Regions from separate parts of the Paenibacillus suaedae genome, predicted to be linked through region 1. Evidence: riboswitches for the same ligand, from Rfam matches in the RefSeq annotation. Region 1 holds a riboswitch; each other region holds the start of a gene.
The links. Region 1 has a riboswitch for cyclic di-AMP ahead of kdpF (K(+)-transporting ATPase subunit F). Riboswitches for the same ligand answer to the same signal wherever they lie in the genome.
Positions count from the first base shown of each region.

Region 2: another riboswitch for cyclic di-AMP. It lies ahead of RQP50_RS28680 (3D domain-containing protein); the one in region 1 lies ahead of kdpF (K(+)-transporting ATPase subunit F).
Region 3: another riboswitch for cyclic di-AMP. It lies ahead of RQP50_RS22660 (CAP domain-containing protein); the one in region 1 lies ahead of kdpF (K(+)-transporting ATPase subunit F).

Region 1 covers NZ_JAVYAA010000008.1:216,387-220,637, reverse strand. Annotated here, with positions in the region: gene kdpB (potassium-transporting ATPase subunit KdpB) at 1-81, opposite strand, end outside; gene kdpA (potassium-transporting ATPase subunit KdpA) at 176-1,855, opposite strand; gene kdpF (K(+)-transporting ATPase subunit F) at 1,910-1,987, opposite strand; cyclic di-AMP (ydaO/yuaA leader) riboswitch at 2,291-2,468, opposite strand; gene RQP50_RS25875 (hypothetical protein) at 2,483-2,890, opposite strand; cyclic di-AMP (ydaO/yuaA leader) riboswitch at 2,961-3,150, opposite strand; gene RQP50_RS25870 (hypothetical protein) at 3,527-3,919, shown strand; gene RQP50_RS25865 (hypothetical protein) at 4,113-4,251, opposite strand, start outside.
Region 2 covers NZ_JAVYAA010000013.1:10,201-14,451, reverse strand. Annotated here, with positions in the region: gene rsmA (16S rRNA (adenine(1518)-N(6)/adenine(1519)-N(6))-dimethyltransferase RsmA) at 1-359, opposite strand, end outside; gene rnmV (ribonuclease M5) at 365-931, opposite strand; gene RQP50_RS28680 (3D domain-containing protein) at 1,098-2,225, opposite strand; cyclic di-AMP (ydaO/yuaA leader) riboswitch at 2,544-2,747, opposite strand; gene RQP50_RS28675 (TatD family hydrolase) at 2,941-3,708, opposite strand; gene RQP50_RS28670 (HD domain-containing protein) at 3,744-4,251, opposite strand, start outside.
Region 3 covers NZ_JAVYAA010000006.1:284,548-288,798, forward strand. Annotated here, with positions in the region: gene RQP50_RS22650 (nucleoside recognition domain-containing protein) at 1-275, shown strand, start outside; gene RQP50_RS22655 (DUF2785 domain-containing protein) at 503-1,336, shown strand; gene RQP50_RS22660 (CAP domain-containing protein) at 1,457-2,314, opposite strand; cyclic di-AMP (ydaO/yuaA leader) riboswitch at 2,321-2,450, opposite strand; gene dhaK (dihydroxyacetone kinase subunit DhaK) at 2,622-4,251, opposite strand, start outside.

The DNA of each region.
Region 1 (4,251 bases):
CGGGTTTTTAACCATCTGGCGCGGATCGAACTTCCGCAGCGCATCGATCGATGCTGCCCGCATTAAGCTGCCTTGGAACATGCTCCGTTCCTTGTCTTGATGTGTATGCGTACGCGCCGGTTCAAATGGCGCAGGTGTTTTCATCTGTTTTTCCGTCTTCATTTTCCGTTCCCCCTTATTTCCACAACGTCAGATGTTCTGCGACCGGACCGAGCACGACTACCGGGAAGAACGTCAGAGCACCCACAATAAGTACTGTGCCGACAAATACGATACCGAACAGCGCCGTATTCGTCTGGAACGTACCACTTGTGTTCGGAATTGGCTGCTTCTTCGCCATCGATCCTGCTACGGCAAGGAGCGTAACGAGCGATACGTAGCGCCCTAAGAACATGACAATACCTGTGGAAATGTTCCAAAACGGCGTTGCATCTCCCAACCCTTCAAACCCGGATCCATTGTTCGCCGCAGATGATGTAAACTCATATAATGCTTGCGACAATCCGTGGAATCCTGGATTGGACAGGGTGTCCGCCTGTGTAGCAACTGCAATTGCAGTCGGTACTAGAATCAATATCGGATGCACCAGCAAGGTAACCGCCAGCAGTTTCATCTCCTTACTTTCCAGCTTGCGGCCCAAAAATTCAGGTGTCCGTCCGACCATGAGACCGGATAGGAATACGGCGATCATGACGTACAGCAGCACGTTCATAAATCCAGCACCGACGCCGCCGAATACGGTATTCAGCATCATATTCGCCATCGGGATCAAGCCACCGAGTGGTGTCAGCGTGTCATGCATATTATTGACTCCGCCCGTCTCCGATGCAGTCGTAACGACCGAATACAGTGACGATTGCACAACGCCAATGCGCACTTCCTTCCCTTCCATGCTGCCTGTTCCACTTAATCCTGCTGTGTTCAGCACAGGATTGCCCATATGTTCGGCCGTAAGCGATGATCCGAGCATAATGAGGAACAAGATTGCCATGGAGACGAACAGCACTCGCCCTTCCTTCTTGTTGCCGACCATGCGGCTGTAGGCAAACGGCAGCCCCGTGCACAGCATCAACATGAGTAAAATATGAATTAAATTCGTCACACCGTTCGGATTCTCGTATGGATGTGCGGAGTTCGCTCCATAATGGCCACCGCCATTGTTGCCAAGCTCCTTAATCGACATCATCGAGCCTACGGGCCCAAGCGGAATGTGCTGCTCTGCTCCTTCAACAGTTACTGCACTTTCCATTGGACTTAAGGATTGCGGAACCCCATTCCAGATGAACAGTACACTGGCAACGATCGCAATTGGCAGGAAAATGCGCGTAATCGAACGCACAAGGTCTGCCAAGAAGTTGCCGAGCGGTTTGCCAGTCAACCCTCGTATAATGGCCATTACTGCCGCTAGCGCAGTAGCAGGTGACGTAAACATCAAGAAAATAATGCCCGTCATTTGTGACAGCGGAGACAGTCCACTTTCACCGCTATAGTGCTGCAAGTTCGTATTCGCCATGAAGCTGATCGCCGTATTGAATGCTACTCCCGGTTCCATGCCAGGAATGCCATTCGGATTGAGCGGCAATACCCCTTGAAGGCGGAATATTGCATACGTCACCACAATCATCAGCACGTTCGTGGCAACTGCCGTAAAGGCGTATGCCTTCCAGCTTTGCGATTGATCCTTAATGCCGAAACACTTAAATAAAATACGATCTATCGGACCAAATACAAGATCCAGCGGTCTTGGAGCTCCGCTATTATCAAACACCCCTGCCATATATATTCCGATCGGACGCGCTATCGCCAAGGCAAGCAATAAGGTAATTCCAATGGCGATCCATTCGATTGCACTCATTGTTCCGTTCCACCCTTCTCTAATGTACAAATATCAATAATCACTCTGCCCAAACTAAAATCGTTCCGGCTTGACTAAGGCATATAGCAAATAAATGAACAGTGCCGTAATTAAGGTGAATAACACGATCATCATGAGCGATCACCCCGTTCCTCCACTTCCGTCTTGCACCAATGGAGAATACCCAATACGCTTAGTCCAAGCAGTGCGAGAAGAATCATCATGACTGCATCAAACATAGTCCCTTCCTCCTCCTGAATAAGGTTCTCATCTCTCCAGGCAATGCTGCCGCGATCCCGCTCCTACCAAGACTTCCTGCTCAGTAGGAACGCGCAGGCAACACAAAAAGCCACACGGAAAGAGGGACCCTTTCCGTGTGGCCTATTTCGCGCATCGTCAAAAAAACGTGCGCGTAATGTTCCACGACGAAATAAAGGCTGCCTCCTTGGACGCTTACGAGGTTAGCTGACGGATTCGGGCGCGAAGAGTCGCCCTACCGGCCAGGAACGGATTCCTGTGCCGGATTCACCCCTTGCGCGAACTGCAGATGTACAGCTGGCGCACTAACGTTGGTTCCCCCGTTCCCATGAATGGGATTCAGCGGTGAGCATTGCCTATATGGATTAATTAGATGATATCTGATAGTAAAAATGAAACTTGATCCGATTGCGTATAAATGACGTAATTCGCGCCAAGCAATCGGTAGATCGACTGCGGATGATGACGTTTCGTCACGATTGTGATCGGATCCGTCGTCCATTGCCGGCATATTTGAAGCAGCCGGCAGGAAAGCGCAAAGCTCTGTTCAAACACATAGATTCGGCCAATCGGGACATGAGGGACGGCCCACGCCTTCGGCTCCGTCGTATTGATCCGGCATATGGAATGAACGCCAATACCTTCTAATCGCTTTGCCAATCGCCCATTATGGGCAATTCCCGCCACCGAATATCCTGCTCCTTTCAACTGACGTATGAATTCAATCCCCGTCTCACAGCCTGCGAACACTGTAATGACCCGGTCCGCATCGTACATATCCAGTTCCTCCTGTTCATCTGTCCGAAGCCCTACTTGCAAGAAAGAGGTGCGTCGCCATATGATCAGGCGCGCCTCTCCCGTACGCTTACGAGGTTAGCTGACGGATTCGGGCGCGAAGAGTCGCCCTACCAGCCAGGACAGTAATCCTGTGCCGGATTCACCCCATGCGAACGGTGGCTGCTGACTGTCCACTCAGCTCCATTCACTTGATTGGTTCCCCCGCTTCCGCTTCCTGCGGAATTCAGCGATTGAGACGCAACGGATAACGTTGTTGTTGCTGAACTGAATCTTACGCCTTTCCCCCTCCTGCTGTAAATGAAATGAAAACCATAATTTCTCCATTTCCGGGCAATTGTGATCAACTAATCCCATCTTATCTCTCATTACAGCATCATTACCTCGCAATTTCTCAACTTTGCTTATGCGGCGATGATTTCATGAGAAAAACAAAGAAATTTAAATAAATACCTGTATGTAAACGCTTTGTTTGACCATTTGTTTGGATTTCCTGGATTGGATTCTATTTACAATCTCTATTCCAAAAGGTAGGATACGCACAACAACTGAGACGCTGCTTGCAATCGATTTCGATCTGCACGGCAGATATTGCATCTCATCGAGAGGAGGCACGATATGCAAGACCTAGAACTTGCACAATTACTAAGTCACAAGCTATCTGAACACTGGGGAAAATGGAGCGAGCAGCATGGAGACAGAATCGTTCAACCAGAAGAGATGGACGTTCATCTTGCTTCCGACCTTGTTTATATTCGACTTCAACCGCGTGAACAGCTACTCGACAGTGCGGAACACAACTATAGCGGCAGCACTCGTCTACGAGCTCACAAGGCGATCTCCCAATGGGAAGTGCAGCAGCGTGGAATCATGTGGGATACGATCATTCCTCGTGCATGGGGAGCAAGCGTTATGCGCATGTGGCTCGATCTACCTCTGGTAGGCGGAACCACGCTTGACGTCATACAACTGGAGCCACATTCAAGCAGGAAGCTATGTCTCTCCCCTTGAAACCAATTTATAGAGAGCTGTAAACGAAAATCAAGTTTCTGACGATGCGCAGGCATACAACTGCGCATCGTTCTACCCCGTTTACCCAAACGTGATACTTGTTCAAGTTCCTTCTTGCCCGAATCCTATCACTCGATAGCTATTAAAAAACAGCCCTCCTCTTGCCCATGCAAGCGTCAGACTGTTCACTTCGTTATGCTTGATTGGCATAGGACAGTTGATGTGCATCTTCATATCCTTTCGCATACCCCACCCGATATCCATCTTGATATGCAGGATGCTGAATGCGATGATGAGTCGAATGTGTTGAGGCAAATTGCTTCGTTGTACGC
Region 2 (4,251 bases), on a different contig from region 1:
TGGAACTGTTCGCGGAACAATTCATGCAAATCCACCTTCAATACATCCCCATGTACAACATGGACATGTTCATAGGGCTCCAGCACTTCCCCTAATATCGGAAGCAAGCGCTGATCGATCTCGACTGCTGTTACACGACGAGCGCGCTTAGCGAGCTGCTCCGTAAGCGCACCGATCCCAGGCCCAATCTCCAGGGCACCTGTCACATCATCCAGCTCTGCAGCATCCACAATACGGCGCAAAATGTTCATATCAATTAGAAAGTTCTGTCCTAAGCTTTTCTTAAATGAAAACCCATGCTTGCGTATAATGTCTTTCGTGCGATTCGGTGTTGCAATATCTATTCTCGTCTGCGTCATTCCATCTATTCTCCTTCTGCACATTGTTCCTGCTCGAATTGGTTCAGCTTCCGCAAGGCGTTCTCAAATTCCTCTCGTCCGATCTGGAACACACCGCAGCGCTTGAGCATCTGCTTCGCGTTGCAGTATCCAATGCCCAATATTTCACCTAACTGCCGTCTGCGTTCTGCAGAGCCTGCATGCGTCGTTAATCCCGCTTCGACGAGATCCGTCCACGTCAGCTCTGACGTCATGCTTGGCATCTCGGAGCGAACCTGCTCTAAGGCACGGCGAATCGCTTCTGGCTTTGCATTCTCCACACCAAGATCCCCTTTGGCTATCGCCTCATGTCTAGGCAGGAAAGCGTGTTTGCACCCAGGTACACGTTCTGCTATCGTCTTCCGAATTTTCTCCCCCGCATGATCTGGATCCGTGAAAATAATAACCCCTCGGCGCTCTTGGGCCAATGCGATGCGTTTTATCGTTGTATCATTAATCGCCGATCCACCTGTCTCAATTGTATCCGCCTCAACGGCACGGTGAATGGCAACGGTATCATCTTTGCCTTCTACAACTATCACTTCGCGTATCAATATGCTTGCTCCTCTCACCACAAGGCTGCTTCCTAATTCCGCATCCTTCTCTTGCTCTCCATTCATAAATAAACAACAAAAGAAGAGGGTGTCCCCTCTTCTTAGCATGACATAAATCATTATTCATTACTATATCCTAATTACACATGGCTGCATACCTTGTGCGTTAGTTCGATTCCGGCTTGACTGGGCCAACCACGTATACGGTGTACCCCTTCTTGCGTCCGAATTTGCTGACCGCCTTCTTGCTGTCGAAGTATACATCGATAATTTTCCCCTTGACCGCGCCACCTGTATCTTCAGCACGTCTGAATCCAATCCCTTCGATATATACCCACCAGCCGAGCGGAATGACCTTCGGATCAACCGCGATAGTACGACCTTCTGATACTATTGCGCCAGATGCCGTCTTCGCACCAGCCGATCCCTCAGATTCCGTATACGCCGTCAGTTGAACGTTCTTCAGCACTTTTTTATAGTTAAAATCTTTGTCGCCACTGGAAACATTGTCAGAATCGTCTTCCTGCGCGTTCACTGACAGAACAGCAACTTCCGGTTCCTTCTTCGTTCCATAGGCTATCACTTGATTCACTTGTTTTGTATGAACGGATTTGTCGACCATCTGCGCATATACGAGCTTACCATCCTCGTACGTTTTCTGTACTTTCTGGACAACCAAGCCTTCTTTTCCATCTTGAACCGTCTTGGTCTTCCCCTTAAGGAGAGTAGCATCTGCCTGCTTCACCACTTGATAAGGAACCTTCACTTTACGCTCTTCCATCTTCTTGCTGACACGGACGATGCGAATATCCATGTTCTTCGAAATAGAGGCACGCTTAGAAGGGAATACCTTATCTTCAGGGTTCACTTGGATTTGCAGCGAACTCAGTGCATCATGCACCGACTTCTTCGTCGTAAATTGTGTTTCTTTCTTCCCATCCGCTGTAATTTGGATAGGCAAAGCGCGTTCAATAATAACTCGATCTCCATCAGCAATTTCTGCATCAAGCGGCTTCGATACTACATCGTATGCCCCAAGCGCTATCGCATGCTCATCCAAAACATTGCGAAGCGTATCTAGGCGAGTTTCGACTGAACGCTCTTGTCCATCAACGAGCACAGCCACTGTCTTCTTCGTTACATTATACCAAGTCAAGACTGCTATTAATGTGATCACGATTGCTACAGCTGCAATAACGGTGATAACACGCACATTTTCATGCTTCCATCGCAATGCGAGTGACATGCTGGATGATCGGGGTTCATGGGTTTCGTTGTTCACGATCTGTCCCATTTCTCGGTCCTCCTTACATAGTCCCGCCGTCGAGTGCTCTGCATGATTCCATCTGACGCGACTATTTCAAGAATGTTTACGAGAGACTTCACTTGCCATAAACGAGCATGTAATCGTTCAAGACAATGCCGAAATCTCCGTACCAACGTTTCAGTATTGGCTGCTCCCACCTCCTATTTCTTACACCCTATGACGTCTTTATTCTCATTATTCAAAAAAAAGAATGTTTGAGAGTAAACAAAAGAAGCCCTTCGTAAGAGGAGACTCTTTCGCGGCTTCCGTAATAGAAACCCAAACGTCAACAGTGTAGGACGCGAGGAACCCTCTCTCGGTACGCTGACGAGGTTAGCTGTCGGGTTCGGGCTTGAGAGTCGCCCTATCGGAACCAACCGGCTCATGGCTCGGTCGTCCCTAATTCACCCCAAGGAATTAATCCGTGTGATTGAACATGTACTCATGTCATGTCGTTCACACTCTGGTTCCCCCGCTCTCCACTTCATGGAGATTAAGCGATACTGAATTAGTTGGAACAATATTGAATTGTGTAATAACATCTGTGAGAAATCATATCGTGTTTGCAATCTTCTTGTAAAGACAGTAGCAATTCCGTTTTTCGCGAAAAATGGTTAAAAAAATGTAACTTAATCCGTTTTTCATTATGAAATCCACTTATTTTATGGCCGATGTCTTTTTTTCACTTGTTTTTGGCCCGTTTTCATGCGATGTCAAAACATGTCATTGCATTTTGAGTCGTCATTCTGCAAAATTCTTCAAATTCCATACCTTTCAGCTCTGCTGCAACCTCTGCAACAAGACGAACATATGCGGACTCATTGCGCTTGCCTCGGAACGGATGAGGAGTCAAATAGGGGGAATCCGTCTCCACAAGCAATCGATCATTCGGAACCTTAACAAGTACTTCTTTCGGCTGTTTTGCATTTTTGAAAGTAACAGGTCCTCCAAATGAAAGGTAGAAGCCCATATCCAGGCACATCTTCGCTGTTTCCCAGCTACCTGAGAAGGAGTGCATGATGCCCCCTACTTCGTGAGCCTTCTCCTCGCGCAAGATGCGGATTACATCTTCGTGCGCTTCACGATTATGAATAATGATCGGCATCTTCAATTCTCGCGCCAACCCAATTTGCTCGCGGAATACACGGTGCTGAACATCCTTCGGAGACGTATCCCAGTGATAGTCCAGTCCGATCTCGCCAATCGCCACAACCTTTTCATGCTCCGTTAGCTTGGCGATCCAGTCTATATCCTCCGGCTTCATCGTTATGGCATCTACCGGATGCCAGCCCACGGCTGCATAGATAAAATCATATTTCTCTGCCAACGCCATCGTCGTCGGGATCGTCTCTCGATTGAACCCGATGTTAACCATACGGGTCACCCCTTGTTCAACGGCCCGTGCGATAACCTGATCGCGATCCTCGTTAAAATTGCTGCTGTCTAAATGCGTATGTGTATCAAATAACACGTTTATGCGCTCCTTTTTCTTTCTTGTAAATCGATCTAATGATTGCGGCGTATAAACATACGCCTTGTATCTTCCGTAAGGTGATTCGAGACTTCCAGAAGCTTGTCCATTGGGAAATAGATATAGTGTTTTCCACGGCGAATGCCGCTAATGGAACGTACAATATCCGATTTCTTGGACAGCTCTACAATTTGCTGATCCCGCCCCCATAGCATAATATGTTGCTGTGAACGGGCATCTCCCTTTCGATATACATCATAGGGCTTATCGAAGGGAGAATCGAACATAAGTTCATAGTCCGGATCAAGCCCAATCTGCGACCACTCTGCCCGCAATCGTCCCTGTAAATCTTCATCCATCTGTTCAACTTCAATATATTTATATAGTTTACGCTCCATGAATCGTTGGCACAAGTCAACGAGACGCTCATCCTTCTCCCTTGTCCACTGCATAAATGCGGTCTGTACAAATGCCTCATCCATTTGGATATATTGTTCCGTCGTAATCGTTCCTTCAAATAAAGCATCTAGAGGAGAGAGGAAA
Region 3 (4,251 bases), on a different contig from region 1:
TAATGGGCTACTTGTCCTCTGGGGCAATGGTTGATGCAGATGGAATGGAGAACATCAAGGATATCTTCCTGCAGCATGGGTGGACGTGGTTGACTGCATTGAACATGATGCTGTTCTCCTTGCTCCACTACCCTTGCGGAACGACATTATTCAACATTTATAAAGAAACGAAGAGTGCAAAATGGACAATATTATCTGCCGTTATTCCGCTTGGAATCGCTATAGCTGTCACCTTCGCCACGGCTCAGCTCGCTAGAGCCTTCGGTTGGGTATAAAGTTATCGCCCACCCCCTTAACGATTATGTTCAGGGGGTTTCTTATTCATTCCCTCCTTACTTGCTAACTATACCGTATTGCTAGAAACCATGATTTCGTTCGTTACTACCATTCGTCTACATATACATTTCTTTCCTATCATGTTAAAATGATCATCTCATTCTTTTTATGATTATTCATTAGCGAATACAAATACCTAAACATCTTTAATGGGGGGATTCATTTCATGGACAAGCAGCAGCTGCGCTCAATTATGGATCATCAATATGAGCTACCAACAGAAATCGAACAATATGAAGCCGTACAACAAGTAGTCAGCCTACTTGGCTCTACAGATCCTGAATTGAGGGATGATCTTGCATACGGGATATTATATGAATGGCTTATTACACAAAAAATCCTGACCGCTGGACAACTAACAGAGCTTCTTCATCAGACGTTATCAGACCAAATGCTTTTCAAAGGAATTGGGACTGCTGAGAACGATTCGGTCTTCCAACGTACATTCTCCGCCCTCTTACTCGCACTGCTTCTGAAGCGTGATGAACAACAGCCTTATATAAGCAAGCCTTTATATGAACACATTGCGAAGCGAGTTGTTGATTATTGCATGCAGGAGAACGATTATCGCGATTATGTAGAAGTTAAAGGATGGGCTCATGCTCCAGCTCACATCGCAGATGTCATGGCTGCTTGTGTACGCAGTCCACACATTGGCCCAGAGGAATGCAAGAAGCTTCTCAGTGCCATTGAGCACATGCTTCTTCATGCGAATCATATCTTGCGAACAGAGGAAGATGAACGCATGGCGACAGCCGTCTTGTCAATGCTTGAGCTTAATAAGTTGTCGTTCACGTCCTATTGCGCGTGGCTTATGCAGGTTGAGCTGCCCAATGAAGACAAAGTGATTTATCGCTGTAGACGCATAAATGTTAAAAATTTTGCTCGATCTGTATGGATGCGTGCAGCAATGAGAGAATTCATCGTTCCAACAACAGAATGGCACAATTGGTATAACATTGAAAAGAAACTGAATCCGGTCTTCAACAGAGACATATAAGATCAACTTCATTTCTGTTAATTTCCTCGTTATTCTCTTGTAGAGCGCCTGATTAAATACAAAAAAAAGAACCTGCATTTACCTGCAGGTTCTTGATGTGATATCTACATACTTAACTCGTTAGCCTGTGAATGATTGTACCCACACACCATTGTAGTATGCAACACCGATGGAAGTGAAGCTGGAGTTCAGGATGTTCTTACGGTGTCCATCGCTGTTCATCCACGCGTTCATTACTTCTTGCGGATTACGTTGGCCTTTGGCAATGTTCTCGCCAGCAGTATTGAAATTGACACCTTGTGCTCTCATCAGATCGAATGGGGAGCCAAGTGTTGGAGATTGATGGTCAAAGTAGTTGTTATCATTCATATCTTTCGCCTTGATCATCGCAACTTTGTTCAATTGTGCATCGGATTTCAATGGCTGCAAACCAGCATTCGCACGTTCTTGGTTCACCAAATCGATAACTTGGCTAGCGAAGTCACTGTTCGCATTGTTGTTGTCTTGTGGCGCAGTTGGTTTATTGTCACCAGGTGTTGCTGGTTTTTCAGCTTCTGGCTTGTTTACTTCTGGTTTGTTAACCTCAGGCTTTTCAACTTCAGGTTTCTCGATTTCTGGCTTCTCTACCTCAGGTTTCTCAACTTCAGGTTTGTTTGCTTCTGGCTTTTCAACTTCTGGTTTATTTACTTCCGGCTTGTCCACCTCTGGCTTTTGAACGGGAGGCGGAACGATTGGCTTATTCCCAATTTCTTTTTGAATGGCTTCCATCCATTTGGACAAGATTTGCTTCAATTCCGAGTTATCTTGGAATACTTTATCAAAGTCCATATTCATACCCAGGTTTGAACAATTCGAGTTCATCATTGGATTCGGCTGTTGCACTGGGCTAACGGGTGCTGCCATAGCAGAGTTCACCGCCATAACCGGTGCCAATGCAATCGCACTTGTAATTACAACTTTCTTAAATGTCTTCTTCATCCTGTACATCTCTCCCTTTGCAGCCTGCGAGGTTAGCTGTCGGGTTCGGGTTAAAGTGGACTCCCCTGTCGCTACACGACTTCACCCCAATGAATCGGTTCCCCCGCGCTCTGACGAGCTTCGGCTTGTTTTGTGGTACGTTTCCGATCCTAACACGGATAATACAGGAGATCATTTCAAATATATTGTAATTAATTATAATATCTTCCAAACGAAAAGAACCGGAGTATGCTAGACTGCACTCCGGTTCTACTTTTCTAGTATTCCATTTGGTCGGAAATTGTTCTATTCCTAATTCGCTCGCTTCTTACTTGATCACTTGGGACAACGCTGTGAAAATCACACCAAGCGCATAGGCACCAGCATCAGGATAGCCAAGACTCCGTTCGCCAACCGCCCCCGCTCTTCCCATACGAGCTACAATTGTCTCTGTATACTTTGCACCTTGAACAGCAGCCTCTGCCGCTTTCACAGAAGCAGTCTTCACATCATCGCCCTCAGACGCACTCTGTACCCACGCATCTGCAAATGGAGCCAACGCATCGACAAGTGTCTTATCCCCAACTACAGCTCCTCTTCCAAATGAGCGCTCGCCCGTGTCTTGAATGCCTTTAACAACTGCTTGCATCATTTGTGCAAATTCAGAAACGGTCAATTCTACGCGTTCGCCCGCGAACTTGCTGGCTGCACGGAATGCTGAACCCCAGATTGGGCCAGAAGCGCCGCCGCAATGCTCCATAATAACTAACGAGCAAGCATGGAGGAAGCTGCCCATGTTATCTGAATGATGTGCAATGATGTCATGCCATTCTCTTTTCAATTGCTTGAAGCCCTTCGCCACACTCATACCGAAGTCGCCATCACCTGCATGTGAATCCAACTCGCAGAATGGAACTTCATTTTCAATAATGATTTCGCTCATCTTGTCTGTTAGATAGATCAGGTTATTAACCGTGAACACATTATGTTCGACCTTCGAGAAGGCCTCGTCCGTCTCTACTGTAAAAGATACCTCGTGGCTCGCAGTTCCTGCTTCGGACATCTCCTCAGGATGGATTGGTTCAAATGAACCACTCACCTGCAGCGCTGGCGTATTGCAGCTTGCTTCGAGGTAATGCTTAAGCTGTTCATCCAAGCGGATAACCGACACCGACGCACCAGCCATATCGATACTTGTCATGTAGTTGCCTACGAATACTTTAACAAGAGTAATTTGTTGCGCATGAATCTCCCGAACTACAGCGTTCGCCAGCAAGTACAATTCTTGCAGCGGGGAACCGCCAAATCCGTTAATCAGCACGGCTAACTCCTGCTTAGAGCCTGCTGTAATCTTCATGTCACGGAACAAATCCGCAACCATTTTCTTCGCCAGTTCGTTAGCAGAAGCGATCTTCTCTCGGCGAATGCCAGGCTCCCCATGAATTCCTACGCCGTACTCGATCTCATCGTCATTCAACTGGAACGTTGGTGTTCCTTTTGCTGGAACTGTGCATGAGGTAAGCGCGAATCCAATACTTCTTGTGTTGTCGATCGCGTGCTGAGCAATCGCCTTCACTTCTGCAAGCTCCAAGCCCTCTTCAGCGGCCGCACCTGCAATTTTATGAACGAGCACTGTCCCTGCAACACCTCTGCGGCCAACCGTGTATAGACTGTCCTCTACAGCTATATCGTCGTCCACTTTGACATAATCGACCTGAATTCCGTCTTCTTTGGCTAGATGCGACGCATTTTTGAAGTTCATAATGTCGCCACTGTAGTTCTTAATAATGAGCAGCGTTCCCTTCTTGCTTGCAGAGGCCTTTAACGCTTGATAAATTTGAATTTGTGATGGGGATGCAAATACATCACCGCATACGGCTACATCGAGCATGCCTTGTCCAACAAATCCAGCGTGAGCTGGTTCATGACCGCTTCCTCCGCCACTGATCAACGTAACC